2 regions of the Mesorhizobium sp. M0244 genome follow, and region 2 is predicted to be linked to the other one. Evidence: riboswitches for the same ligand, from Rfam matches in the RefSeq annotation. Region 2 holds a riboswitch; the other holds the start of a gene.
What was found. A riboswitch is a leader RNA that binds a small molecule or an ion and turns the genes downstream of it on or off. The one in region 2 is predicted to bind cobalamin.
Positions count from the first base shown of each region.

Region 1 (14,448 bases), on a different contig from region 2:
CTGCTCCCTGGACAGCGATGCGATCTCCGAAGCTGCGCCGCAAGGCGCCCAACAACGTCTCCCGACGCTCGCCGTTCAGCCTGCGCACGCGCCGCACATGGCTTTCGTAGCCGCCACTCTCGATCAAAGAGGCCAGAGCCTCCTGTTCAGCTACCGGCGAATGCCGGTCCGCGAATTGTTTGGCGGTTGCGAAGACCTCCTGCAATTCCGGCGGGACGACGAGGTAGCCGATACGCAGCATCGGCGAGAGCGTTTTGGAGATCGTGCCGAGGTAGATGACAGCCCCGTGGTCCTCGAGACTGTGCAGCGGAGGGACCGGATTGATGTCGTAGCGATATTCGCTGTCGTAGTCGTCCTCGATCACATAGGCGTTGTTGTGCCGCGCCCATTCCAGAAGCTGATGGCGGCGCGCGATCGGCATGACGCCGCCCAGCGGAAACTGATGCGATGGCGTGACATAGGCCAGTCGCGCCCCGATCCCCGCCAGCAACTCCGTCTTCATCCCGTCCTCGTCGACGGTGACGGGGATGGGCAAGGCACCCGTACTGGCAAAGACCTGACGCGCCATCCTGTAGCACGGGTCCTCGATGACGAAGCGGTCGGCACGATCGAGAAGCAGGCGAGCGCACAGATCGAGGCCCTGCTGCGAACCGTTGATGATGATGATCTGCTCGAGGTCGCAGCTCAGCGTTCGGGCGCGCCAGAGATAGCCCTGGAGCGCCTGGCGCAGCCGGCGCGAGCCGCGAGGGTCGTCATAGGCAAGACGCAACGGGCGCTGCCCCATCGCCTCGTTCATCGCACGTTTCCAGACCAATGCGGGGAAGTCTGACGTCGCCAGGTCGCCATAGCGGAAATCGACCTTCAGCCCAGTCGGCAGATAATCCGGCCAGGGCGGCGTGACGCGCAGTCGGCCCCCATAGGCGGACAGAAGAACCGAGCCGACCCGTTTCGCAGGCGTGCGGCTTGTCTCAGGACCGATCAACGAAGATGCAACGCGGGGTCGTGCGCCTTGACGGACGTCGATGAAACCTTCCGCAGCCAGTTGCTCATAGGCGACCGTCACCGTCGTTCGCGAAACCCCAAGGTCATTTGCGAGGCCTCGGGATGAAGGCAGCTGACTGCCGGTTTCGTAGACACTTCCGAGGATCTGCTCGCGAAGAGCCTCGTAGATCTGGCGTGCACCCATCGCGTGCGTGCGACCTGCAGAACCGGCACTTGAAGACTGGACCATTTCATTCATCGCCAACTGGATATTTCACATTGGCCAGTTTGCCGTCAATCTTTCGGAAACCCAAGAAAGATCTTAGAGGCCGAATGACCCGCTCCTATCAATCCGAAACCGATGCTCTCACGCGGTCGCTCAACGACACCGGTCCCGGATTCGCCACTCGGGCGATCCATCATGGCTACGATCCGGCCGGCTTTTCCAATGCCGTTCAGCCGCCAGTCTTCTTGACCTCGACCTATGGATTCGAAAGCGTGGCAGCTAACGAGGCCGCCGCCGCGCTTGGCGGAAGGCTCTATGCGCGCGAATACAATCCGACGACGGAGATCCTCGAACAACGGCTTGCCAATCTGGAAGGAGCCGAGGCAGGTCTGGTCGTTGCCTCGGGGATGGCGGCTTTCGGGACGCTGATCCTGTCGCTCCTGTCCCAAGGGGATGAACTCATCGTCCACAGGACGCTTTATGCGAACACGCTTGCCATGGTCGAACAGGCGGTCCCCCGCTTCGGCATCAAGGTCGTCGCGGTCGACCTGTCCGATCCTCAAAATCTCGATGCCGCGATCACCGAGCGGACCCGGCTTGTTTTCTTCGAGACGCCGGTGAATCCGCTGAGCCGCATCCTTGATCTCGCTGCCATTGCCGAGCGCGCCCACGCGCGCGGTGTAAAGGTTGCAGTCGACAGCACCTTCGCCTCGCCCGCGCTCCAGCGGCCGCTCGAACATGGGGCCGACCTCGTGCTCCACTCCCTGACCAAATACATCAATGGGCACGGCGATGCCCTTGGCGGGGCCATTCTCGGCGACGCGCAAACGCTCCGCACGCTGCACGAAACGGGCCTGCGCTACATCACCGGCGCAGCGCTCTCGCCCATGTCAGCCTTCCTGATCCTGCGCGGTCTGAAGACGCTCACGCTGCGCATGGAACGGCACAGCGCCACTGCCCTTGCGGTGGCTCAGGCGCTCGAGGCGCACCCGGCGGTGGCATGGGTGAGTTATCCCTTCCTCGACTCGCACCCTGATCAGGTGACGGCGCGAAAGCAGATGTCCCAAGGGTCGGGCATGTTGGCCTTTGGCCTCCACGCTGGGTTCGAGGGCGCGCGGCGGATGATGGACCGGCTCAACCTGATCACCCGGGCTGTCAGCCTCGGCGATGCCGACAGCCTCATCTATCATCCGGCAAGCCTGACCCGTGCTCGTCAGCCGATCCGCAAGGATGCGCATCTGGCCGATGGAGTCGGCGAGGACCTCATGCGTCTCTCGGTGGGTCTTGAAGACGTCGATGACCTAATCGCCGACCTGCGGCGGGCTCTGGACGCCTTGTGATGACCTGTCGTCCGGCCAGTCCTGCGCTCACGCACAAACCTGGAGCCTTGCCATGGCATTCCTGAGCGGTCTTTCCGCGTTTCCCATCACGCCCGCCGATCGTGACGGCCGCGTCGATACCGTTGCTCTGCGCAAGCTGATTGCCAGGCTTTGCGCCGCTCGGGTCGATTCCATCGGTCTTCTCGGCAGCACCGGCACATACATGTATCTGACGCGCGAGGAACGGCGACGGGCGCTCGCCGAGACCTTGGACGAAACCGGGGGACAAATGCCGGTCGTGGTGGGTGTGGGCGCGCTGCGCACCGACGAAGCAGTGAGGCTCGCGCAGGACGCTAAGGCCCTTGGGGCTGCCGCGGGGTTGCTTGCCGCCGCCTCTTACACCCCGCTCACTGATGACGAGGTGTTCGAACATTTCTCGACGGTGGCGTGCGAGAGCGGCCTGCCGATCGTCGTCTACGACACTCCAGGAACGACGCATTTCCATTTCACCCCAGCACTCGTCAGCCGCCTGGCAAAGGTGCGGGGGATCGTCGCTATCAAGAATCCGACAGACAAGGGCGATGCGATCAAGAGCCATCTGGCCGACCAGAGGCGCACTGTGCCGGAAGGGTTCTCGATCGGCTACAGCGGCGACTGGAACGCCGCAGAGGCCATGATCGCTGGCGCTGACACATGGTACAGCGTCCTCGCCGGCATCCTGCCCGAGGTCTGCGTGAAGATCGTCACGGCGGCGCAGCAGGGCGATGCGGCCGAAGCGCGACGGATCGATGCCACGCTTGCGCCGCTCTGGAGCCTCTTCAAGGAGTTCTCGAGCGTTCGCGTCGTCTATGCACTTGCCGAATTGCTCGACATTTGCCGTGCCGACCCCCCGCGTCCCATCCTGCCTCTGCCCTCAGCAGCGAAGCGCCAGATCGCCGCCGCGTTGGAACGCTTACCATCGGATGTCAACCGGTGAATAGCGAACCCGGCGGCCAGTGAAAGGAACTGTCATGTATTTACCCGCGCATTTCGATGAACCGAGCCGAGAAGTCCTCTACAAACTGATCGAGAACAGTGCACTTGGCATGCTGATAACCCATGGCCGGAGCGGTCTCGACGCCAATCACATCCCCTTCGAACTCGACACGTCACAGGGAGAAAACGGTACCCTTTACTCCTGCGCGATTAATACACGTGCCGAAGGAAAGTGCACATTCTCGCTCGAGTGACTTATTTCAAAGGATGTGATCGCGTTTTGGCACATTCACGGCCGACATGCGGCAGCCGGTCACTCACCACATGGTGAGCAACCAGGAAACCCTCCGGCCTACACTTTCTACCGGAGCGCACGTGCTGCATCGACCATGTTCATGAGGGCAGGGCGGACCTCCTCCCATTTGCGTGTTTTGAGGCCACAGTCCGGGTTTACCCACAGTTGGGAATCCGACAGTCGCTCGCGGGCAAGCATGACGAGATCCGAAATCTCGCCGACTTCCGGGACGCGTGGTGAGTGAATGTCGTAGACTCCGGGACCGATTTCGTTCGGATATTTGGAGCTCGTGAAGGCGTCCAGCAGTTCCATCTTCGAGCGCGACGTCTCAATCGAAATGACATCCGCATCCATTTCAGCGATCGCGTCGATGATCTCGTTGAACTCCGAGTAGCACATGTGGGTATGGATTTGAGTCGCGTCCTTTACACCCGTTGAAGCGATCCGGAAGCATTCGACAGCCCAGTCGAGATAGTCTTTCCAGTCAGACTGGCGCAGTGGCAATCCTTCGCGAAACGCGGCCTCATCGATCTGGATCATCCTTGCGCCGGACCATTCGAGATCCGTCACCTCGTCGCGGACGGCGAGCGCGATCTGGCGGCATGCCTCGGAGCGGGGTACGTCGTCGCGAACAAAAGACCAATTGAGAATGGTCACTGGTCCCGTGAGCATTCCCTTCACAGGCTTTTCCGTAAGCGACTGGGCGAATTGCCACCAGCGCACCGTCATCGGATTGGGCCTCGATACGTCGCCGAAGATTATGGGGGGACGCACGTAGCGGGACCCATAGCTTTGCACCCAGGCATGCTGGGTGAAGGCGAAGCCGGACAGCTGCTCGCCGAAATGCTGTACCATGTCGTTTCGTTCGAACTCACCGTGCACCAGCACGTCCAGCCCGATCTCTTCCTGCCAGCGAATTGCAGCCTCGATCTCCTTCTTCAGGAAGGTCTCGTAGTCGACATAGCTCAGCTGGCCCTTCGCATGAGCGGCCCGCGCCCTGCGTACCTGCGGCGTCTGCGGGAAGGACCCGATGGTCGTCGTCGGGAACGGCGGCAGCCCGAGCGTGCCGGCCTGGACTCTGGAGCGCTCGGCAAAAGCGCTCTCTCGTCGCTTCATGCTGTCGTCAATGCTGGCGATCCGTCCCTCAACAAGCGGGTCATGGATCTTCGTGGATGTCACGCGAGTGGCGGCAGCCTCGGCAGACGCTTTCAACGCGCCTGCCACCGCATCCCTGCCTTGGGACAGGGCCCGGGCAAGCAACACCAACTCGTCGGTCTTCTGGGCCGCGAAGGCGAGCCACGACCTGATGTCCGCGTCGAGTTCCGTCTCCATGCGCAGGTCGATCGGCACATGCAGCATCGAGCAAGAAGGCGCGATCTCGACGCGGTCCAAGGGCCAGCCGGCGACGATCGGTTTGATGCGGTCGAGAATGGCGGGCAGGTTCGCACGCCAGACGTTGCGGCCATCGATCAAGCCAAGCGAGAGCACCAGATCCTTCGGTGCGAGCCGACCCACCGTTTCCAGCTGCTCGGGAGCGCGCACGAGATCAATATGCAGCCCGGCCAGGGGCAGAGAAACCGCGGTTTCGAGATTGTCTCCCAGCGGCCCGAAATAGGTAGCCAGCATGATCTTCAACTCGGGCGCGGCTTTTGACAGCTGGCCATAGGCGAATTCGAACGCAGCTCGTTCGTTCGGGTTCAGATCGAGGACAAGCGCTGGCTCATCGATCTGCACCCAGTCGGCTCCCGACAGCTTCAGCCTCTGCAGGAGTTGCTCGTAGACGGGCAGCAGCCGCGGCAGGAGCGCGATGGGATCGAAGCCTTCGGCAGACGATTTCGCCAGCTTGAGGAAGGTGATCGGTCCAAGGATGACTGGGCGTGTGTGAATGCCGAGAGCTTTAGCCTCGAGGAAGTAGTCGACCGGTTTCGTCGACGAGAGGGCGAACATCTGATCATCGTCGAGTTCCGGCACAATGTAGTGATAGTTGGTGTCAAACCACTTGGTCATTTCCATCGCGGTTACATCAGGCCGATGAGCCGCCTGGTGGTGACCAGCGTGTCCACAATCCTCCGTCTGACCCTGGTTGCCGCGCGCCATTGCGAAGTAGATGTCAAGTGGGACCTCGCCGCTATTCCAGCCGTAACGGGATGGAGCGGCGCCGACCATGGCTGCGGTGTCGAGCACATGGTCGTATAGCGAGAAGTCGTTCGACGGGATTTTCGACACGCCGCGATCGTGCTGCTCCTCCCAGCTAGCGGCACGGAGCGCCTTCGCCGTCGTGAGAAGGTCGGCGGCGGAAGATTTTCCGGACCAGTAACTTTCAAGCGCGAATTTCAGTTCTCGCCGACGACCGAAGCGCGGCACGCCGAGCGTTGCTACAGGAATTTGCTGAGAGACAGTCATGCCAGACCCCGATGGTTGGGGCGTCGGTGACAAGGAAGGCGCTAGCAGGCCGGCACGAACGCCAGGCTGCAGCGGCCACCGAGACACCCCGCCCGTGGACGTAATTCGCCGTGGCAGGTCTCCTGGCTCGCGGGGTCATAGCCTCTACCCGTCTTCCCAAGGCTATTCGCCTCAGTGACATGAGTGGGGTTGGCTCGCCGCTAACAGTTGCGGGGGCAGCGCCGGCATCGCACCGGCTTCCCTCTTAGCTCCGCTGCGGCAGCGCCGTACGGAGAACCACGACGCGGGAGACAATTACAGCAGTTCGCTTCTTTGTCAACTCCGCATAAAGAAATGTTTATGTCGTTATGTTAAATTTCCGTTGGCATGTTCCAAAGGTCGCCTCGAAAGCGAAAACTGTGGAAGCCTTGAGCGGCCGGTAAATCAAAGCAATGACGCACGGCGCCCTTGTCCAGGAGGATGGGAGTTCGTCGGCTGCCGGCAGCAAACATACCGGCAAGCGCCGTGGTGCTGCTTAGCGCATCATGCGAACCACCTCGGCGTCGAACTTCGGCTCCGAGGTTCCGACCGCTTCGTCGCTCGCGACCATATTCGGCTCAATGGCGAGGCTGTTGCCCATGTGGAAGCTGTTGGCCGTGATGCCCTCGGTGATATGACACAACGATTCCGGGGAGAGCACACCGAGGCTAGGCGCAGCGGCGTGTTGCGAAGTGATCGACGCCAATGTCTCGAACTGCTTGTTCGCAGCCCACCGGCTCAAGGTAACCCGGCTCAAACCACCGGGCCAGCTCAAGTCCTGTCCAAATGAGGCCTGAGCGGCAAATCGTCGTGCACGCGCACGGTTTGGCGTTCGATCTTGTGATGCGTCTTGGGCGGACAATCGCCACTGTGCAGCGCGCAGAAGCGGTCCCCAATTGGGAAGCCGAGGGCGGTGAGGGCAAGCCAGCGCCACAGGCGGAAGGGGACTTGGACCTGTTTGCCCTGCTGGACCACAAGTTCGCGACACAGGGCCTCAAGGAGAAGACCAAGAGTGATTATGCGCGGGACCTCGCCAAATTCATCAAAAGCAGCGGGCAGTCAAAGTTCGGCGCCGATTGACATGGAGATAGCCATCGCGGCGGACCGCCCAGGCGGACCGCAAGCCGGAATACAACCGGGTGCAGGCGGCCAAGCTCGTCCACAAGATGGCGTCGGGCACACACCGGCGATGGGAGAGCGGACCGTGGAGTGCAGGAACTTCACGCCTATCCACGCTCCCGTGGACGTGTCCTGCGGCACATCGGCAGCGATATTGAGGAGGCAGTTGAGCTTCTGGTCGAGCACTCTTACCTGCCACTACCTACGCTTAACGTCATCTCGTACTGAAAACGCACCACGCAAGGTCGAGATGTAACATGCGCCCTTCGTGGATGGTTCTAAGCTTCCTCGGGCGCGGTCAATCTGTGATAACGGTCGCTTGGAACCTCCATCACCGCGACGCGATCAAGGTTGGCGTATCGCGCTCGGTAGTAACCTTCTTCCTCCACTTCGGCGAAACTACACTGGGGAACGTCAAAGGTCGCAGCTTCCAATCCGAAGAAAGTCGTAGCGGTTTCTTCATCCAAGAAGTTCCACTCATCTTCTCCGTCGTCATATGTGACGCGAACATAGGAGGCCATGCGCACGGCTTCCTGATCACCCATCTCTGCGATGATGGCATCGCATTCTTTCTTCAGCTTTCCTGAAACCTCACCCTTATCCCAGTCATCCAAAGCCCGATAGATTTCTGGATGATAATACTCTGGCATCTCCTCTACATCGTCACCGATAAGCTCAATGGTGCGGACATATTGCGGATTTATCAAGAGTATTTTGTTGTCAAGGCTCCAACAATACAGCCATGGCCTGCTTGTGTTATTTCTACGCAGATTATGAAGTTCCTTCAACTGACGTAAAATCGATTCACGCGCCTTTTCATCGATAGGATATTGGCGGCTGCCAACAGTCGTCTTGATTCTGAGCGTGCCGTATCGCGTTTCGGCATCGGCAATTGCAAACGGGCTCGTGCGCCACTCCTCGACATCAATCTTCCAGCCCAGCAGCTCCTCGACCGTGCATTTCAACGTGAGACAAAGGTCCTTGATCTGCTCGACGTTCAACTGCGTTTTGCCTGTTTCCCAACGGGCCACAGTCTGTTGCGTCGTTGCCATCTGCTCTGCCAAATCTTTTTGAGTCATGCCCAGTCGAACCCTAAGCTCTTTCATGTTCATAACTCACCTCGCGTGTTCAACACACGCATTGTGGATGAATTAATCTAACACGTCAAGCGTGTTCAAAAATCGCAGCATGTGTTTTTAGGGCGTCTTCGAGGCTCCGGCAGCCGTTCGTGACCACTTGCGCAAGACACAGGGCTGGTACACAGCACGAATGGGCGATCAAAAATTACTGCTGCGATGCTCGTCATCAGCCAAGCTGCCGCCGCACCTTCCACTAGGGTGCCAAGGTTCGAAATGAGTGCAGCCGACCATAGCGAACGGAAGGTCTTGTGCTCAAAAGGAACGAGTGAAGATGTTCTCTTCGCCATTGTGGGAAGCCTCGGGATTGACCGCGGGGCTGGATTTGTTTCGCCTCACTCAACCATGGCCTCGCCGTACAAGCCAAGCTGCCACAGTGCGCGCCTGCTAACCCAGAAAACTTGGCGGCCTTACAGGCATGCGCAGGACGCGCGAAGCCGCTCAAATCTCCCCAGATGGGTCAGCCATCGAAGACCGGCATCACTTGCCCGTTGAGCGGCTATACGATAATGCTCCGCGCTAAGCAGGAAGCGCCAAAAATTCGAGCGGCGACTTCATTCTCCTATTCAGGAAGGAACTATGAGGCGGCAGACGCGACCATTCACCGTGGAAGTCAAACAAAAGCGCAATTATCAAAAATCCGCACGTTCCATCTGGGGCAATTTCGACATCGCCGCGGCGATGGCCGAGACAACAAAGGAAGTCGAGCTGTTAAATCGTCAGCTTGTTGACTCTACTGTAGTGGTCCTTGATGCTGAACCTTTGCACGAACCGCGAGTGGAGCATTTCATGGCCAATCCCCTGGACACCGAGTCAGCAGTAGTTAGCGAACCGGCAGACAAAACGGAAACGCCAAAACCGAAGGCGAGAGCGCGGCGGTCGAGGAAGCCAGAAGCTGAGGCGAGCTCGCCTGCCCGCAAGAACGGCGCCAAGCCGATATCCGCGGCCACTGAAGCACCGCCGTCAGCGCGAACAGGCCGAAAGAGCTACTCCGCGAAGGATCGTGCCCAGAAGCTGGCGCAGATCGAGACCTCGATCGGCGGCGGCGCTACTCTCAAGAGTGCGGTGAAGCAAGCCGGCATCTCGGAACAGACATATTATCTTTGGAAGAAGGCGGCGGCGCCGGCGGCGGACAGTGACGGGCTGAAGGATCTCGTCGCGCTCGAGGAAGAAAATAAGCGGCTAAAGAGCCTGCTTGCCGATCGTCTCCGCAAGGAGAATGCGGAACTGAAGAAAAGGCTCGGGCTGGATTAAGGAGGGTGGGCAGCTGGTTCTTGGCTCGCCACCTACAGCAATCCCGCCTGCTCGGCCTCGCGGCGCAGATTCTGCCGTGGCCTTGGGCCGATCTGCTGGATGACCAGCCCGGCCGCCAGCGAGCCGAGATCGCCGCAATCCTTCAGGCTGCGGCCTTGCGTGTAGCCGTATAGGAAGCCGGCAGCGTAGAGGTCGCCGGCGCCGGTGGTGTCGACCAGCTCGCGGATCCTGGCCGCATTGATGGTCACGGTCTCGTCGCCGCGCACGATGACCGAGCCCTTTTCCGAGCGGGTGACAATGGCGATCTTGCAATCCTTGCGGATTTGCGCCAGCGCCTCGTCGAAGGACGCGGTCTGGTAGAGCGACTTGATCTCGTGGCTGTTGGCAAAGACGATGTCGACGGTGCCGGAGCGCATCAGATCGAGGAATTCGTCGCGGTAGCGATCGACGCAGAACGAGTCCGACAATGTCATCGACACTTCGCGCCCGGCGGCGTGGGCGAGCTTAGCCGTCTGCCTGATCGCCTCCTTGGCGCGCGGCGGGTCCCACAGATAGCCCTCGAAATAGGTGACCGCGGCGCCCGACGCCTTGTCGGCCTCGACGTCCTCCGGGCCGAGCTCGACGCAGGCGCCGAGATAGGTGTTCATCGAGCGCTCGCCGTCCGGCGTGACGAAGATCATCGAGCGCGCTGTCGGCGGTTCGCCGTTAAGCGGCCTGGTGTCGAAGGCGACACCCTGGGCATGGATGTCATGCGCGTAGATTTCGCCGAGCGCGTCGTTGGAGACCTTGCCGAAGAAAGCGGCGCGACCGCCGAAGGAGGCGACGCCCGCCGCCGTGTTGCCGGCGCTGCCGCCCGAGGCTTCGATGGCCGGGCCCATGCGGCTGTAGAGCAGTTCGGCGCGCCTCGTGTCGATCAAATTCATTGCGCCCTTGATGATGCCGTTGGTCTCCAGGAACGCCTCGTCGCACTGGGCGATGATGTCGACGATGGCATTCCCGATACAAAGCACGTCATAGTCCGGCATCAATTCATGTCTCCGCCAAAAACCCACCGGCTTTCTGCCACGCCGGGCGCGGGCGGGTCTGGCCAGTGGGAATGGGCTTTCCGCTTGCCAATCCGTTCGGCGCCAGCCCTCACGGGGCGGCAAGTCCTGCCTCGCGACGCAATTCGTCGGCCCTGTCTGTCTTCTCCCAGGTGAAGTCAGGCTCTTCACGGCCGAAATGGCCATAGGTCGCGGTCTTGCGGTATATAGGGCGTAAGAGATCAAGCATCTTGATAATGCCCTTCGGTCTGAGATCAAACAACTCAAGAATGAGGCGCTCGATCCTTCTTTCCTCAACCCTCGCTGTCCCGAACGTGTTGACCATGACAGAAACCGGACTGGCCACGCCGATTGCGTAAGCAAGCTGCACCTCGCAGACGTCCGCAAGTCCGCTAGCGACGATATTCTTTGCGACATACCGGGCCGCATAGGCAGCTGAGCGGTCAACCTTGGACGGGTCCTTGCCCGAAAAAGCGCCGCCGCCGTGACGACCCATCCCACCATACGAATCGACGATGATCTTGCGTCCAGTGAGACCGCAGTCGCCGCGCGGCCCGCCGACTACGAACTTCCCCGTCGGGTTGACCAGAATTCTGATGCCTTCCGTCTCCAGGTGGGTCGGCAGGACAGGCTTTATGATTTCCTCAATGACGCCCTCGCGGACCGTCTCTTGCGAGACCTGCTCGTCATGTTGGGTCGATACGACGATGGTATCCAGGGCGACCGGGCGCAACCCCTCATAGCGCACTGAGACTTGGGATTTCATGTCAGGACGCAACCAGCCAAGCTGTCGTGCTTTCCGGACATCTGCCTGTCGTTTCGTCAAGCGATGAGCGAGCTGGATCGGCAAAGGCATCAAGGTATCGGTTTCGCGGCATGCGTAGCCGAACATGAGGCCCTGATCTCCCGCTCCCTGCTGGAGGTCCTGCCCTCGTCCCTCGTCAACGCCCTGGCTAATGTCGGGCGATTGCTCGGTGAGTGCATGAACGACGGAGCAACGCCGGCCGTCAAAGCCGACGGCCTCATCGTCGTATCCAATATCGAGAATCGTATCGCGCGCAACTTGGCTATAATCCACCCGCGCATCGCTGGTAATCTCGCCAGCCAGAACGACTATCCCTGATTTTACCAACGCTTCACAGGCGACGCGCGCCTTGGGATCGGTGCGGAGGATGGCATCGAGGATGGCATCCGAGATGTTGTCGGCCAACTTATCCGGGTGTCCCGCGCCAACCGATTCGGAAGAGAACACGAACTGCCTAGCCATGAAATGCCTCGTTTCGGGTGTTGGAGTTGTATGGGGCATTTTGCTTAGCCCACCTTGCGCTGTTGGTGATCCCCGGGACCTCGAACGCAGCGCACAAATCGGCAACGTCTCTTCGCACGCAGGCATGGAGATCTTCGTCATCAGGCCGCCGGAGGACGCAGTCAATGAAGCCAGCAATTTGCACCATTTCCACATCGCGCATGCCGATGGACGTCACTGCTGGCGACCCCAAGCGAATTCCGCTTGTGACCGCCGGATCCCGCGGGTCGCCAGGCACCATTTAAAGTTCGTAATGATGCCTGCCTGCGCTAACCGCTCGGCATAGGCCTTGCCTGATAGTGGTCGATCGCGAAGATCAAGGATCAGCATGTGATTGTCAGTGCCCCCGGTGACCAGGTCATAACCTCGGTCCAGAAGCGCGTGGGCCAGAGGCCGCCAAGCGAGACCGTCCGCAAGTGTCGGGCGGCGCGATGGCGCCGTCGGCGGAGTTGTCCATGGTGGTTTCGCGCTCCAATTGGATCTATTTCACGGTCAAGCATGCGATCCCCTTCGACGGCGCGTCTTGTGTCGCTTCGAGCCGTTGAAGGTCTCGTTTGTGATAGCCATCGCTGTGGGGCAGGAGATCAACCAACAACTGAACCAGCCCGCCGTCCTTACCTGCTGCTTTGAGATGGTACGAGCACCACGGGCGTTGTTCGTTGCAGTAAAGAAAGTCGGCTCTGGCCAGCAGCCGGACGTGTCGTACAACGTGCTCACGACGCAGACCCAGAATCTCCGCTAGCTGGCAGACAGTTAGGTCCGCGTGCGCGCAAAGACCTAGGATTCGAAGGCGATCTAAATGCGCTGCCGTCCGTAGGCGACTGACCAGTGTCAGCATTGGTCAGGACCAAGCCACTTGGAAAGCCTAGGCACTCGTCCTACTGAATTTGTCATTTCGCGTTCTCCACAGATGTTGCGGCTTTCGAACCAAATTATATGGTTGATTGTCCACCGACCGGACAATGTCGGTGGCCGTGAAGATACTGTTTTGAGCCGATATGGCTGTGTCGAACAAACAAGATGGGCGCTCTTCTTGCCATTGCCTTTAGCCGAAATTGCACGCAGTTCGGCGGGTCGGAGAATAAGCGGCGCCACGGTTTGGACCCCACTGACCTCAGACGTTGCAATAAGCCTACCATTCACAGCGAACCGGAGTTGCTAAGAGTCAATGAATTTCCTTGAAGGATCTGTTGCAACGTTTGCCCAGCCCGCTCGTGCTCCCGGTTTGCAGCGGTCAATCTCGAGCAGACTGACCGTGATGCAAAGATGACAAAGAAAGTTCACTTTCAATCCGATCTTCTTCCGGCGCCAAGGGATACGGCCTGTCCCCTTGTAGTAAAGCGTAGTGAGAAGATTCCATGTGCGGTCAGCTTGATCCTGGATTTTACGCTCGCTGGACTGCTTGATTTTGCGGGGAATGGTGACCCTATCGTCCAGCACGTCCTCCCAAACGAGCTGAGCTCAAGGAGGCTCATGCCGTCGAATGGTGAGATTTTGCGAGGCTCATCGGCTTTGAAAAATGTGTCGATCAAGTGCCGCATATCAGCCTCGTAGGCCTTCAGATCGAGGCTTTCGTTGCTGGCCAGACGCACAGTGTCCCGCGCATTCAGGTAATGCTCGACCTGTTTCTTGATGCGGGCAACGTGGGCGTTGTTGTAGCCTGCGGCATCCATTTCATCCGCGATATTAGCATACGCCCGCAGCAGCCCTGCGGTTGCCTTGTACAGGGCCGCGCGCTGAGGTTCGCGCTATTTAAGGTCTGACGCGATTTCGGTGTTGCCGCAGAAGAAGTGGATGTATTCCAGTTCTCCTTTCGGCGGCTCCACACGCTCGCAAAGCAGGACAATGCGTTCCAGGGCTTGATCGAGACATTCTTTTCCTTTTTTCAGACGGTCCTTGAGCAGCACATCCGGAGCCGGCCCGTCGTCGGAATGATCAAGTTCCGACGTATAGACCGCGATCGCATTCTCAATCTTCTTGAACAGGCCCTTGTAGGCGACGATATAACCGAAATCCTTGTCCTCCCGATTGGTCCGGCAAATCGCTTGGAACAGGCCGTGGTCCTGCATAGACGTCAGTCTATGTAGACATAGGTGCAGCGCATCGAAAGCTGTGAGCAGCTTGTCGACGACCACCAGCAGCTTCATGTTCGCCGGCTCCTTGGTGAAAAGAGCCTTGGCCGCCTCCTCGTACACCTCGGTTTTGGACAAACCGCCCTTGGCCTCAACGCCCTTCAGCAACTCGGTGTAGGTGTTGTAAATGACCTGCCGGTCGGTATCGGTGTTGGCGCCCGTCCCTTCCTTTGTGATGTCCTGCGCATTCGGATTGTACGATTTGATCAGGGCGCACTTGTTGCGGAACGGGTCTTTTGAA
Region 1 is NZ_JAMYSE010000056.1:14,624-29,071, forward strand. Features, by position in the region: gene pdxR (MocR-like pyridoxine biosynthesis transcription factor PdxR) at 1-1,231, opposite strand, end outside; gene NKJ08_RS26165 (trans-sulfuration enzyme family protein) at 1,315-2,547, shown strand; gene NKJ08_RS26170 (dihydrodipicolinate synthase family protein) at 2,600-3,502, shown strand; gene NKJ08_RS26175 (FMN-binding negative transcriptional regulator) at 3,537-3,755, shown strand; gene metE (5-methyltetrahydropteroyltriglutamate--homocysteine S-methyltransferase) at 3,863-6,199, opposite strand; cobalamin riboswitch at 6,295-6,495, opposite strand; gene NKJ08_RS26185 (hypothetical protein) at 6,714-6,992, opposite strand; gene NKJ08_RS26190 (hypothetical protein) at 7,043-7,297, shown strand; gene NKJ08_RS26195 (helix-turn-helix transcriptional regulator) at 7,615-8,448, opposite strand; gene NKJ08_RS26200 (MFS transporter) at 8,511-8,762, opposite strand; gene NKJ08_RS26205 (transposase) at 9,052-9,726, shown strand; gene NKJ08_RS26210 (adenosine kinase) at 9,759-10,751, opposite strand; gene metK (methionine adenosyltransferase) at 10,861-12,036, opposite strand; partial or broken gene glyA (serine hydroxymethyltransferase) at 12,098-12,471, opposite strand; gene NKJ08_RS26225 (hypothetical protein) at 13,362-13,748, opposite strand; gene NKJ08_RS26230 (type I restriction enzyme subunit R domain-containing protein) at 13,824-14,448, opposite strand, start outside.
Region 1: linked by a shared signal. The riboswitch ahead of metE (5-methyltetrahydropteroyltriglutamate--homocysteine S-methyltransferase) and the one ahead of NKJ08_RS18915 (DUF1636 family protein) in region 2 are both predicted to bind cobalamin.

Region 2 (14,448 bases):
CGCGAGCCCGGTCGTTTGGGCGGTTTCGACGATCAGCTTCGCCAGCCGGTCGCGGCGGCGGCGGTCGAGCCCGTCGGCCTGGGCATATTCGTCGACCAGTCGTTCAAGCCTGTGCTGGTTTTCGTCCAGCCCGGCGCCGGTCAGCGGCGGCGGCAGATGGCCAAGCGTGACGGCGGCAATGCGCCGCTTGGCTTGTGCTGCCTCGCCTGGGTTGGAGACGATGAAGGGATAAATGACGGGCAGGGCGCCGGTGACGATCTCGGGAAAACAGGCTTCGCTAAGCGCGACGGTTTTGCCGGGCAGCCATTCCAGCGTGCCATGCGCACCGACATGGACGAGGGCATGGACGCCGAGGGACTTGCGCAGCCAGAGACCAAAAGCGATAAGCGCATGGCGCGGCGGCAGCGTCGGGTCGTGATAGTCGGCACGGCGGTCGGCCGAACGCCCGCGATCGGGAGCCAGCGCCACGGTGACGTTGCCGAAGGTGGCTGCGCGGAAGGGGAATTTTGCCGTAGGCGCTTGAACACCCCCCTCGCGCAAACCTGTCTCATCTTCAGCCTTCCCCCAAGCCGCCTCCACCGCAGTGATTGCCGCCGTCGGCAATTCTGTGGAGAAGGCCAGATAGTCCGCCAGACCCAATTCTTCGCCGCCGCGCTCCAGCACCTCAAGCAACTCACGCGGCGTTTGCGGAATTCCTTCAACGGCGTAGCCCTGCTCTCTCAGGTCATGCAGCATCGCCAGCACGCTGGACGGCACGTCGAGGCCAACGGCGTAGCCGGTGCGGCCGGGGGCGCTCGGATAATCGGGGATCAGGATGGCGAGCTTGCGTTCGGCGCGCGGCGTGCGCTGCAGGCGCACGAAGGCTTCGACACGGTTCGCCACCTGCGCCACGCGGTCCGGCTCCGGCCGGTTGGCGAGGGCGCGGAAGGCCAATGCGGGATCGGTCTCGCTTTCGCTCTTGAACGAAATGGCGCCCGCCAGGATGCGGCCGTCGAGTTCCGGCAGGACGACATGCATGGCGAGGTCGGCGGGCGCAAGGCCTCGCTGATTGTTTTGCCAAGTGTCGCGGCGTGTCGTCGCGACGATCACCTGGAACACCGGCACGCCGGCGCGGTCGAATAGGGTTTCGACGCCGGGCTCGGCGCCCGAGGCGAAGGCGGTCGCGGTGATGATTGCGGCAGGCTTCAACGATGCAAGCACGGTCTCGACGAAGGCGAGCGACGCGGGGTCCTTGAGGCTGGAGACGAAGATCGGCACGGGAACCATGCCGCGCGCTGTCAGCGCTTCAAAAAGCGCGTCGATGGGCGCGACATCGGCGGCGAGCAGCATCGAACGGTAGAAGAGGATTGGGATGACGGGGGCGACCTCTCCCTCCCCCTCGAGGGGTGGGTGGCCCGCAGGGCCGGGTGGGGTCGTTGCGGAAGTGCTCGACGCTTTCTGTTGGCGCGCTTCAAAGTGTTGGCACGCTTCAGAGAGGACCCTACCCCCGGCCTGCGGCCGGACCCTCCCCTCGAGGGGGAGGGGAACGTCGCGCTGTACGACGCCTAGTCCTGGTTGATAGTAGCCGACTTTCGGCACGCTGACCGGTTCGGCGACAGCCGCGTCTTGCCCCGCCAGTCGCGCCAGCCTCTGCACCAGCGCCGTCATATTTGCCGGGCCGCCTTCGCGGAAATAGTCGAGTAATCCATCGAGCTCTTCGCGCGGCAACGTCGAGCATTCGATCAGCCGCAAATCCTCGTCGCGGCATTCGCCGGGCAGCAGCGCCAGTTTTATGCCGCGCGCCCGGGCGGTCGAGGCAAGCTGGCCGCAGCCATAGCGCCACCACTCATAGCCGCCGAGGATGCGGACCAGGATAACCTTGGCGTGCCGGGCAACGCTGTCGATCCACAGGTCTACGGACATCGGATGGCGCAGATCGCGCAAGGCCGCGAGCCGCATCGACGGCAAGCGATCCGCATCTGCCTTCCACGCCGCCGCCAACCCTGCCAGGTCGCTGTCGGTGAAGGACAGCGCCACGACATCCGCAGGCGTTTGCCTGAGATCAACAGGCTCGGCGAGATCGTCGAGCGAGGCGGATGTGGTGGTGAGGATGTGCATCGCGGTTCGTGCTTTGTCAGCCGGCGAGTATACGCTCGATGGCCGGGCGGTTCAGCCCTTTCAGTCCGATGACGACGAGGCGCGAGCGGCGATCGTCTTCTGCGGTCCAGGCGCGGTCGTAATAATGGTTGACGCGCGGACCGACCGCCTGCAGCAAGAGTCGCATCGGCTTGCCACCGACCTCGACGAAACCCTTGACGCGCAGCACGTTTTCTTCCTCCGCAGCCGTGGCGACGCGCTGTGCCAGCTCGTCCGGATTGGACACCGACGCGATGTCGATGACGAACGAATCGAAATCGTCATGCTCGTGGTCGAGTTCGTCGTCGTGATGGGTCTTGCGGTTCTCGATGTCGTCCTCGACGGCGAGGCCGAGGCCGAGCAGCACAGACGGATCGACCTTGCCTTGTGAGGTCGGCACGATCTTCACCGCGCACGCCACGTGCTTGCCGATGACGGCATTGGCGCGGGCCGAGCCGGCGGCGTCCATCAGGTCGCTCTTCGACAATATGATCAGGTCGGCGCAAGCGAGTTGGTCTTCGAACACCTCCTCGACCGGATCGTCATGGTCAAGCGTCTCGTCCTGCGCGCGCTGCGCCCGCAGGGCGTCCATGTCATTGGCGACGCGGCCATCGGCCAGGGCCGGTCCGTCGACCACGGCAATGACGCCGTCGACCGTCACCCGGCTCTTCACCGACGGCCATTGGAAGGCCTGGACCAGCGGCTTGGGCAGAGCGAGGCCGGAGGTTTCGATCAGGATATGGTCGACCCTCGGCGTCAGCGACAGGATCTGGTCCAGCGCGGGGACAAAATCGTCGGCGACGGTGCAGCAGATGCAGCCATTGGCCAGTTCGACGATGTTTTCCTCGGGGCAAGTTTCAATGCCGCAGCCCTTGAGAATCTCGCCGTCGATGCCGATGTCGCCGAACTCGTTGACGATGATGGCCAGCCGCTTGCCTTTGGCATTTTCGAGCAGATGGCGGATCAGCGTCGTCTTGCCGGCGCCGAGAAAGCCGGTGACGACGGTGCAGGGCACGCGGGAGACGGAAGCGGTCATATCTGATCCTTCAAAAGGTCGAGGGGAGGGATTCGAGCCACAAGGCCGCGCTTCAGGCAATCGGGGCGGCCGCGCCATGGAATGAGACCGTCCGTCGAGGTGGCGAAGAGCTTTGCGCCGGCGACGAGGTCGGCGCCGCTGGTCGTGGTCAGATCGCCGAAGACATAGCTCCAGCAGCCGTCGCGCAGGATCGCGGCGCTGAGCCGGCGCTTGCAGTTGCCGAGGCACTCGACGCTGCGGATGCGGATATTTTCGCCGGAGGCGGCGCTGCGCGTGTCCTCGGCGAGCAACTCGCCGGCGCGAGGATGAGCGTCCGAGCCGGTTTCGTCGCGGCAGGAAGAGCAGACGATCACGGTAACGCCGGCCAGGGAATCGCCATGGCCGGACAATAAATCCGCTGTCTCAGCCAAAAAACTGCTGTCGCGTTCCAAATCAGGCTCCTTGCCCGGAAAACCCGCCAGGCGATCGGATTCTTTGTCCTAGACGGCAGGTCTCCTGGCTCGCGGGTCATCGCCTTGATGCCGCCTTCCCGGGAACGTCCCAGTGGTTTTCGGCCGAGGCTCGTCGCTTACAGTTGCGGGGACAGCCGCGGATTTGAAATCTTGCGATCTCGCACCGCATTCCCTCTTGGCTCCTCCCTTTGCCGAGAGGAGACCGTCTGAAGCGGATTTAGGCTTGTGGAGGCAGTTGTGTCAACGCACGTCTACGGCGGCAACATCGGCGAGCGGCTGGCCTAGGTCCCCGGCAGCCGTCACCTCGATGCGCTCAAGCCCGAGCCAGCCCTGCATCAGCTTCAGTTCCTCGAAGAGTTGGGCCGCGGTTTCAGCCGGCGCGCCGGGTTCGGCGTAGGCGGCATGGACACGCAGCACGCCGGCCGGGCGGTCGGCCTTGAGGTCAACGCGCGCCACGATCCTGTCGCCGAGCAGGAAAGGCAGCACATAGTAGCCGTATTGGCGCTTTTCGGCCGGCGTGTAGATCTCGATACGGTAGCGGAAGTCGAACAGTCTTTCGGTGCGCGACCGCTCGAAGACGACCGGATCGAACGGGGCAAGCAGGGCGCGTGCCTCGATCTTGCGCGGAAAACGGGCGTCCTTGTGGAGATAGGCTGTTTTATCCCAGCCTTCGACGCGTACCGGCAATAGCTCGCCCGCCTCGACCAGTTCCTCGATCCGGCCCTTGATGTCGGCGGGAGAGAGGCGGAAATAGTCGCGCAGGTCGCCTGCTGTCGCAACGCCGTGGGCGCGGGCGGAGATACGCAGCAATTCGCGATGCGCGTCCTCCGCGGAGGGCACCGGCAGGGCTAGGATCGCCGGCGGCAGCACGCGTTCGGGCAGATCATAAAGCCGCTCGAAGCCGCGACGCGACGCCGTTGTGATGCGGCCGGCCCAGAACAGCCATTCGAAAGCGTGCTTGGCGTCGCTCCAGCCCCACCAGCCGCCGGAGCCTTTCTGGCCTTCGAGAGCGGATGCGGCGACTGGGCCGCGATCAACCACCGCGCGATAGATGTCTTCAATGTAGGCGACGCGTTCACGCCCCCATTTCGCCAGCCCCAGATACATCTCGTCGCCGCGCTCGGCCCGCTGCATGCGCCAGCGCATGAGCGGATAGGTCTCGACCGGCAGGAACGAGGCTTCGTGTGCCCAATATTCGAAAACCAGGCGCTTGCGCGTCACGGCGGCGTCGTCGAGCAGCGCCAGCTTGTAGCGGCCAAGCCGCGAATAGAGCGGCATATAATGGGCGCGCACGACAGCGCTGACGGAATCGATCTGCAGCAGGCCGGTACGGGCAAGCACCCGGGCCAAATGCCGGCGGTCGGGCGTGCCGGTAGGGCGCGGGTCATTGAATCCCTGTGCCGCCAGCGCGATGCGGCGGGCCATGGCGAGCGAGATTTTTTCCTTTATCAAGGCGGCATCCTGATGATGTCAGACAGAGCAGAGGACCTGCGATTCCGCGCCATGCTAGCAGGGTTTTGGCGGGATCCATGTCAGGAGAGAAAAGTGGAGTGAAAAGTGAAGGAAATCAAACAGGAGCGGATCGGACCAGTTTTCCCGGATATGCCGTTCAGCGCCGCGATTTGAACAAGGTTTGACTTGCTTCGCCGAAAGCGCTGCGCTAACCCTCGCCGCGTTGCAGCATAGAGCCCCTAAAACGGTTCAGTGGTTAAACTGTCACGCTTCCGCAAGTGGGTCCCGTGCTGTAATCAGAGTGGATTGGCCGCCAACGGAAAGCTGCAGCATGAACGCATTGTTGAGTTCGTACCTGCCCATCGTCCTGTTCATCGGCGTGGCGCTGGTTGTCGGCCTGGCGCTGCTTGCCGCACCCTTCCTGGTGGCCTATCGCAACCCCGATCCGGAAAAGCTTTCGGCCTATGAGTGCGGCTTCAACTCGTTCGACGACGCCCGCATGAAGTTCGACATCCGCTTCTACCTGGTGTCGATCCTGTTCATCATCTTCGATCTGGAGGTGGCCTTCCTGTTTCCGTGGGCGGTGTCGTTCAGCCAGATCGGCATGCTCGGTTTCTGGTCGATGATGGTGTTTTTGGCGGTGCTGACCATCGGCTTTGCCTATGAATGGAAAAAAGGAGCGCTGGAATGGGATTGAACGACAGTTCCGGCACGCTCGTCGCGCCGAAGCCCAAAGGCCTCATCGACCCCAACACCGGCAGGCCGATCGGGTCTGACGACCCGTTCTTCCTGGAGATCAACAACGAGCTCGCCGACAAGGGTTTTCTCGTCACCTCGACCGAGGCGCTGATCACCTGGGCGCGCAGCGGTTCGCTGATGTTCATGACGTTTGGCCTCGCCTGCTGCGCCGTCGAGATGATCCATACCTCGATGCCGCGCTATGACTCGGAGAGGTTCGGCGTTGCTCCTCGCGCGTCTCCGCGCCAGTCCGACATCATGATCGTTGCCGGCACGCTGACCAACAAGATGGCGCCGGCGCTGCGCAAGGTCTACGATCAGATGCCGGAGCCGCGCTACGTCATCTCGATGGGCTCCTGCGCCAATGGCGGCGGCTATTATCATTATTCCTATTCGGTGGTGCGCGGCTGCGACCGCATCGTGCCGGTCGACATCTACGTGCCCGGCTGCCCGCCGAGCGCCGAAGCGCTGCTCTACGGCATCCTTCTCCTTCAGAAGAAGATCCGCCGCACCGGCACGATCGAGCGGTGAGCGGCATGACCCAGGCGTTGAATGACCTCTCGACCTATCTCGGCGAGAAGCTGATCGGCCGGATCGGCGAGGCGGTGTTCGCTTATGGCGAGCTCACCATTTCTGTCGAACCGCGCGACCTGATCGAGGTGACGACCTTCCTGCGCGACGACCCGAAATGCCAGTTCATTTCGATCATCGACGTCTGCGGCGCCGATTATCCGTCGCGGGCGAAGCGCTTCGACGTCGTCTATCATCTGCTTTCGCCGAAACAGAACATCCGCATCCGCATCAAGGTCCAGGCCGATGAAGAGACGCTGGTGCCGTCGATCACCGGTATTTATCCCGGCGCCGACTGGTTCGAGCGCGAAACCTACGATCTCTATGGCGTGCTGTTCTCAGGCCATCCCGATCTGCGCCGCATTCTGACCGATTACGGTTTCGAAGGCCATCCACTGCGCAAGGACTTTCCGCTGACCGGCTTCGTCGAGGTGCGCTACGACGATGAAGCCAAGCGCGTCATCTACGAACCGGTGGAATTGAAACAGGAATTCCGCAATTTCGATTTTCTATCTCCGTGGGAAGGTACGGATTACGTGCTTCCGGGGGATGAGAAGGCAAAACAGTGAATGGCTGAGACCTCGGTTCGCAACTTCAACATCAATTTCGGCCCGCAACATCCGGCGGCGCATGGCGTTTTGCGCCTTGTGCTCGAGCTTGACGGCGAAGTCGTCGACCGGGTCGATCCGCATATCGGGCTGTTGCACCGCGGCACCGAAAAGCTGATCGAGGCCAAGACTTATCTGCAGGCCGTGCCCTATCTCGACCGGCTCGATTATTGCGCGCCGATGAACCAGGAGCATGCCTTTGCGCTCGCCGTCGAGCGGCTGCTCGGCATCGAGGTGCCAAAGCGCGGGCAGTTGATCCGAGTGCTCTATTCGGAAATCGGCCGCATCATGTCGCATATTCTCAACGTGACGACGCAAGCGATGGATGTCGGTGCGCTGACGCCGCCTCTGTGGGGCTTCGTCGAGCGCGAAAAGCTGATGGTCTTCTACGAGCGCGCCTCGGGGTCGCGCATGCATGCCGCCTATTTCCGCCCCGGCGGCGTCCACCAGGACCTGCCGCAGAAGCTGATCGAGGACATCGGCAACTGGATCGACCCGTTCCTGAAATCGCTCGACGATCTCGATGCGCTTTTGACCGGCAACCGCATCTTCAAGCAGCGCAATGTCGACATCGCTACCGTCTCCCTGGCCGATGCCTGGGCCTGGGGTTTTTCGGGCGTCATGGTGCGCGGCTCGGGTGCTCCCTGGGATCTGCGCAAATCGCAGCCCTACGAATGCTATGCCGAGATGGATTTCGACATTCCGATCGGCAAGAACGGCGACTGTTTCGACCGCTATCTGGTGCGCATGGAAGAGATGCGGCAATCGGCCAAAATCATGCGCCAGTGCGTCGACCTTTTGCTCGGCAAGGAAGGCGCGGGGCCGGTGTCGAACCTCGACGGCAAGGTGGTGCCGCCGAAGCGCGCGGCGATGAAGCGCTCGATGGAAGCGCTGATCCATCACTTCAAGCTCTACACCGAAGGCTACCGCGTGCCGGCCGGCGAGGTCTATGCGGCCGTCGAGGCGCCGAAGGGCGAGTTCGGCGTGTATCTGGTCTCCGACGGCTCCAACAAGCCGTACCGCTGCAAGCTGCGCGCGCCGGGCTTTGCGCATCTCCAGGCCATGGATTTCTTGTGCCGCGGCCACATGCTGGCCGACGTCACCGCCGTGTTGGGTTCCCTCGATATCGTGTTTGGTGAGGTGGACCGGTGAAGATGGGGAGCGCCCTGCACGTTGCTGCCGGTTTTGCCGCCGGTGTCGCCGGCATGGGTGCAATTGCCGCCTGGGGCAGCTCGCCGCAAGCCTATTGGGTGTCCTGCGGGCTTGAGGGCGTGAAGACAGATGTCAAGTGCAGGGTGACCAAGATGGGCAGGCTTTGGAACCTGGATTCGGGTTGGTATGTCAGTGCCGATGCGCATTACCCGGATTGGAAGGTGGCACTTGGCGCGGATTGCTCGGATCGGTACCGCGAATATCGCGACTATGTCGACACTACTTGGGAAAAGATCGGAAACGATGAGAGTACCGCGGTCTTGGCCAGGTCCGACCCTCGTTTTTATTTCGACTGCTACAACAGAGCTCAAAACTAAATGTCAGTCCGTCGTCTCGCAGAAGCCAGCGTCCAGCCAGCCTCCTTCGCCTTCAACCGGGCGAATGCGGCAGCGGCGAAGCAGTGGATCAAGAAATACCCGAAGGGGCGCGAGCAGTCCGCCATCATCCCCTTGCTGATGCTGGCGCAGGAGCAGGAAGGCTGGGTGACCAAGGCGGCGATCGAGACGATCTCCGACATGCTCGACATGCCCTATATTCGCGGGCTGGAAGTCGCCACCTTCTACACGCAATACCAGCTCAATCCGGTCGGCACCCGCGCCCACATCCAGGTCTGCGGCACCACGCCCTGCATGCTGCGCGGCTCGGAAGCGCTGATGGATGTGTGCCGCTCGAAGATCCATCACGACCAGTTCCACACCAACGACAAGGGCACGCTGTCATGGGAGGAGGTCGAATGCCTCGGCGCCTGCGTCAACGCACCGATGGTGATGATATTCAAAGACACGTACGAGGATTTGACGCCGGAGCGGTTTGCCGAGATCATCGACCTTTATGACGCCGGCAAGGGTGCTTCGGTGAAACCGGGACCGCAAAACGGCCGCGTCACTTCCGAGCCGGCCAGCGGCCTGACGACCCTTAAGAGCGAAAAGGCGATCCTCAAGGCGACCCGCGACCGGGAAGCCAAAGCGGCAACCAAAGCCGCCAAGGAAGCGGCGCCGGCGGCCGCTGCCGCAGCACCGGTTCCACCAGCTGCTCCTGCCGCGCCTGCACCGGCGCCGGTTGCGCCGTCGAATGCCAGCAGGCCGAAGACCGATGCGGTCGAGACCAGCCCGGCAGTGAAATCGCCGTCGGCGACAAAAGTTGCGCCAGCGACGGAGAAGGCGGCGAGCGTTGCAGCCCCGCTGCATTCGGCCGCCAACGCCAACAAGGCCGAGCCGCAGGTCGAAGACGTCTCGAAACAGCGCAAAGGCCCCAAGAACAAGGCCGAGCCGGCGTCTGCTTTCAAAGCGCCGGAGGTCAAGGGCGCATCGGCGAAGGCTGCCGCCAAGCCGGCCAAGCCGTCGCCCGCAAACAAGAGCCGGCCGACCGGCAAGAAGCCGGTCTGAGGAACGAGCAATGCTTCAGGACAGAGACCGCATCTTCAACAATATCTACGGCCGCTTCGACAAGTCCCTGGCCGGCGCGATGGCGCGCGGCGCCTGGGACAACACGCCCGGCATCATCGCCAAGGGGCGTGACTGGATCGTCAACGAGATGAAGGCCAGCGGCCTGCGCGGCCGCGGCGGCGCCGGTTTCCCGACCGGGCTGAAATGGTCGTTCATGCCCAAGCAAAGCGACGGCCGGCCGAGCTATCTCGTCGTCAATGCCGACGAATCCGAGCCCGGCACCTGCAAGGACCGCGACATATTGCGCCACGATCCGCACACGCTGGTCGAAGGCTGCCTGCTTGCCGGCTTCGCCATGGGCGCGGTCGCCGCCTACATCTATGTGCGTGGCGAGTTCATCCGCGAGCGCGAGGCGCTGCAACGCGCCATCGACGAGGCCTATGCGGCCAAGCTGATCGGCAAGAACAATACCTCCGGCTACGATTTCGACATCTACATGCACCATGGCGCCGGCGCCTATATCTGCGGCGAGGAAACGGCGCTGCTGGAAAGCCTCGAAGGCAAGAAGGGCCAGCCGCGGCTGAAGCCGCCGTTTCCGGCCAATGTCGGCCTCTATGGCTGCCCGACGACGGTCAACAATGTCGAGTCCATCGCCGTGGCGCCAACCATTCTGCGCCGCGGTGCGGCCTGGTTCTCGTCCTTCGGCCGGCCCAACAATGTCGGCACCAAGCTGTTCTGCATCTCCGGCCACGTCAACAATCCGTGCACCGTCGAAGAGGCGATGTCGATCCCGTTCCGCGAACTGATCGAGACGCATTGCGGCGGCATCCGCGGCGGCTGGGACAATCTGCTGGCGGTTATTCCGGGCGGCGCCTCGGTGCCGTTGGTGCCGGCCGAGCAGATCATCGACGCGCCGATGGATTTCGATGCGCTGCGCGACCTGAAATCGGGCCTAGGCACCGCGGCTGTCATCGTCATGGACAAATCCACCGATGTCGTGAAAGCGATCGCCCGGCTTTCCTACTTCTACAAGCATGAGAGTTGCGGCCAGTGCACGCCCTGCCGTGAAGGCACCGGCTGGATGTGGCGGGTGATGGAACGGCTGGTGCGCGGCGAGGCGCAGAAGCGCGAGATCGACATGCTGCTCGACGTGACCAAGCAGGTCGAGGGACACACGATCTGCGCGCTGGGCGATGCGGCGGCGTGGCCGATCCAGGGCCTGATGCGGCATTTCCGCGGCGAGGTGGAGCGGCGCATCGACGAGTTTTCGCGCAACGCGCACCGCGCCGAACCGGTGTTGGCGGCGGCGGAATAGAAGAATTCGAAATGCGGGCGAATGTCCGAAACGAGGAAACGAGCGCGGGGCAGACGGAAACGACCAGGAGACCACCTATGTCGCTGTTTTCGATACCCGACGATTTGACGCCCGATATGGACCCGTTCTTGAAGATGAACCAGGACCTGACCAGGATGATGCCGAAGGAGATGGCCAGCGCCGTCAATCTCCTGGCGCATCCTGTCGCCGGCGCGGCGGCGATGACGGCACTCGGCATCGGCCTTGCCAACCACGCCTTTGGCATCTGGATGGGCGTGCTTTCAGGCGCGGCCGAGACCTCGCAGCGCCTTTGGCAGCCGGTCACCGAGGATTTCGAGGCCCGGACCGAACGCGTGTCTGCGACCGGCAAAAGCTCGTCGACAAAGGCGCGCGCAGCCACCAAAACCCTGATTGCCGAGGCGCAGTCCTTCGCCAATGACGTGACCGACATTGCGACAAGCACTGCGGCGCGGAGCGTGGCGAATGCGAGCACCGTTGCAGCGGACGCATCGGCCGGGCTGATGCCGGAAGATTTCAAGCAGCCCAAGCCGATGGACCGGCCAGCCGTGCCCGTCGACCTCAAGGCAATATCGGGCATCGGACCGAAACTGGAAAAGGTGCTGAACGGCCTTGGCATCTGGACATACGCCCAGATTGCCGCGTGGACGCCGCAAGAGATCGCCTGGGTCGAGGATTACATGTCGTTGAAGGGCCGTATCGGTCGTGACGGCTGGATCGGTCAGGCGGCCGCGTTGGCCGGGGCCAAAAAGTGAATTCGATGCCGTGCGCGGTCTCGGCTGCGCCCGGAAGGAAAGATTGCGGAACGTCCGCAGGGGTTTGAGGCGAAATGGCAAAGCTCAAGGTCGACGGGAAAGAGATCACTGTACCCGACCACTACACGCTGCTGCAGGCGGCCGAGGACGCAGGTGCTGAAGTGCCGCGCTTCTGCTTCCATGAGCGGCTGTCGATCGCCGGCAATTGCCGCATGTGCCTGATCGAGGTGAAGGGCGGGCCGCCCAAGCCGCAGGCGTCCTGCGCCATGGGCGTGCGCGACCTGCGCCCTGGCCCGAATGGCGAGCCGCCGGAAATCTTCACCAACACGCCGATGGTCAAGAAGGCCCGCGAAGGCGTCATGGAATTCCTGCTGATCAACCATCCGCTGGATTGCCCGATCTGCGACCAGGGCGGCGAGTGCGACCTGCAGGATCAGGCGATGGCGTTCGGCGTCGATTCCTCGCGCTACCACGAGAACAAGCGAGCGGTCGAAGACAAGTATATCGGGCCGCTGGTCAAGACGATCATGAACCGCTGCATCCATTGCACGCGCTGCGTCCGCTTCACCACCGAGATTGCCGGCATATCGGAGCTTGGGCTGATCGGCCGCGGCGAGGATGCCGAGATCACCACCTATCTCGAAAGCGCCATGACTTCGGAACTGCAAGGCAATGTCATAGACCTTTGCCCGGTCGGTGCGCTGACCTCCAAACCCTACGCCTTCCAGGCACGGCCGTGGGAACTGACCAAGACCGAATCCATCGACGTCATGGACGCCGTCGGCTCGGCGATCCGCGTCGATAGCCGGGGCCGCGAGGTGATGCGCATCCTGCCGCGTACCAACGAGGCGGTGAACGAGGAGTGGATTTCCGACAAGACCCGCTTCATCTGGGACGGCTTGCGCACGCAGCGCCTCGACCGTCCCTATGTGCGCAAGGATGGCCGGCTGGTGCCGGCAAGCTGGGCCGAGGCCTTTTCCGCCATCAGGGAGGCCGTTTCGAACGCCGCTTCCGATAAGATCGGCGCCATTGCCGGCGATCTCGCGGCCGTCGAGGAAATCTACGCGCTGAAGCTGCTGATGGCTTCGCTCGGCTCGAAGAACACCGACTGCCGCCAGGACGGTGCCGCACTCGATCCGTCGCTCGGCCGGGCGAGCTATGTGTTCAACCCGACCATCGAAGGCATCGAACAGGCCGATGCGGTGCTGATCATCGGCGCCAATCCGCGCTTCGAGGCGTCCTTGCTCAATGCCCGCATCCGCAAGCGCTGGCGGGCCGGCAATCTGCCGGTCGCCGTCATCGGCGATGTCGGCGATACGCGCTACGATTACGAGCAGCTCGGCGCCGGACCGGAATCGCTGAAGGATCTCGCAGAGGGCAACGGCAAATTCTTCCAGCTGCTGAAGAAGGCGACGCATCCGCTGATCATCGTCGGCCAGGGCGCGCTGGCGCGTCCGGACGGTGCGGCCGTGCTCGGCCAGGCGGCGAAGTTCGCCGTCGCCGTCAACGCCGCAAGGGCCGACTGGAACGGCTTTGCCGTGCTGCACACTGCGGCGGCACGGGTCGGCGGCCTCGATGTCGGCTTCGTGCCGGGCGAGGGCGGCAAGAACGTCGCCGGTATGCTGGGCGAGATGGACGTGCTGTTCCTGCTCGGCGCCGACGAAATCGACATGGCCAAAACCGGCGGCGCTTTCGTCGTCTATATCGGCACGCACGGCGACAAGGGCGCGCACCGCGCCAACGTCATCCTGCCGGGAGCCGCCTATACCGAAAAGTCGGGCACCTTCGTCAACACCGAAGGCCGCGTGCAGCAGACTAATCGTGCCGGCTTCGCGCCAGGCGAAGCGCGCGAGGACTGGGCTATTCTCAGGGCACTGTCGGATGTGCTCGGCAAGAAACTGCCGTTCGATTCGCTGCCGCAGCTGCGCGCAAAACTCTACGGTGAGTATCCGCATCTTGCCCGCATCGACAAGGTCGAGGCAGGCAACGCCGACGATATCGCCAGGGTGGCGAAGCTCGGCGGGCGGCTGAACAAGGGCACCTTCACCTCGCCGGTCAAGGATTTCTACCTGACCAACCCGATTGCGCGGGCCTCCGCGGTGATGGCGGAATGTTCGGCGCTGGCGAAAAACGGCTTCAGGCAGGCGGCGGAGTAGACATGGACACCTTCTTCTCCTTCTACGTGCTGCCGGCGCTGCTGATCCTGCTGAAGTCGGTCGTGCTGATCGTCGTTCTGTTGATCTTCGTCGCCTATGTGCTTTATGCCGACCGCAAGATCTGGGCGGCGGTGCAATTGCGCCGCGGACCGAACGTCGTCGGCCCATGGGGCACGCTGCAGGCTTTCGCCGACCTGCTGAAATTCGTCTTCAAGGAACCGGTGATTCCGTCCGGCGCCAACAAGGGCGTTTTCCTGCTGGCGCCCTTGGTGTCGGCGGTGCTGGCGATCTCGGCCTGGGCGGTCATCCCGGTCAATGAGGGCTGGGCGATCGCCAACGTCAATGTCGGCATCCTCTATGTCTTCGCCATCTCCTCGCTCGAGGTCTATGGCGTGATCATGGGCGGCTGGGCGTCCAATTCGAAATACCCGTTCCTCGGCGCGCTGCGCTCGGCGGCGCAGATGGTATCCTACGAAGTCTCGATCGGCTTCGTCATCGTCACCGTGCTGCTTTGCGTCGGCTCGCTCAACCTGTCCGACATCGTTTTGTCGCAGCAGGACGGGTTGGGCACGCGGATCGGCCTGCCGAATACCTTCCTCGACTGGCACTGGTTGTCGCTGTTCCCGATGTTCATCG
Region 2 is NZ_JAMYSE010000030.1:22,019-36,466, reverse strand. Features, by position in the region: gene cobN (cobaltochelatase subunit CobN) at 1-2,097, opposite strand, end outside; gene cobW (cobalamin biosynthesis protein CobW) at 2,114-3,151, opposite strand; gene NKJ08_RS18915 (DUF1636 family protein) at 3,148-3,582, opposite strand; cobalamin riboswitch at 3,620-3,825, opposite strand; gene NKJ08_RS18910 (winged helix-turn-helix domain-containing protein) at 3,844-5,052, opposite strand; gene NKJ08_RS18905 (NADH-quinone oxidoreductase subunit A) at 5,387-5,752, shown strand; gene NKJ08_RS18900 (NuoB/complex I 20 kDa subunit family protein) at 5,743-6,324, shown strand; gene NKJ08_RS18895 (NADH-quinone oxidoreductase subunit C) at 6,330-6,932, shown strand; gene NKJ08_RS18890 (NADH-quinone oxidoreductase subunit D) at 6,933-8,123, shown strand; gene NKJ08_RS18885 (hypothetical protein) at 8,126-8,500, shown strand; gene nuoE (NADH-quinone oxidoreductase subunit NuoE) at 8,501-9,568, shown strand; gene nuoF (NADH-quinone oxidoreductase subunit NuoF) at 9,579-10,883, shown strand; gene NKJ08_RS18870 (helix-hairpin-helix domain-containing protein) at 10,961-11,656, shown strand; gene nuoG (NADH-quinone oxidoreductase subunit NuoG) at 11,731-13,812, shown strand; gene nuoH (NADH-quinone oxidoreductase subunit NuoH) at 13,815-14,448, shown strand, end outside.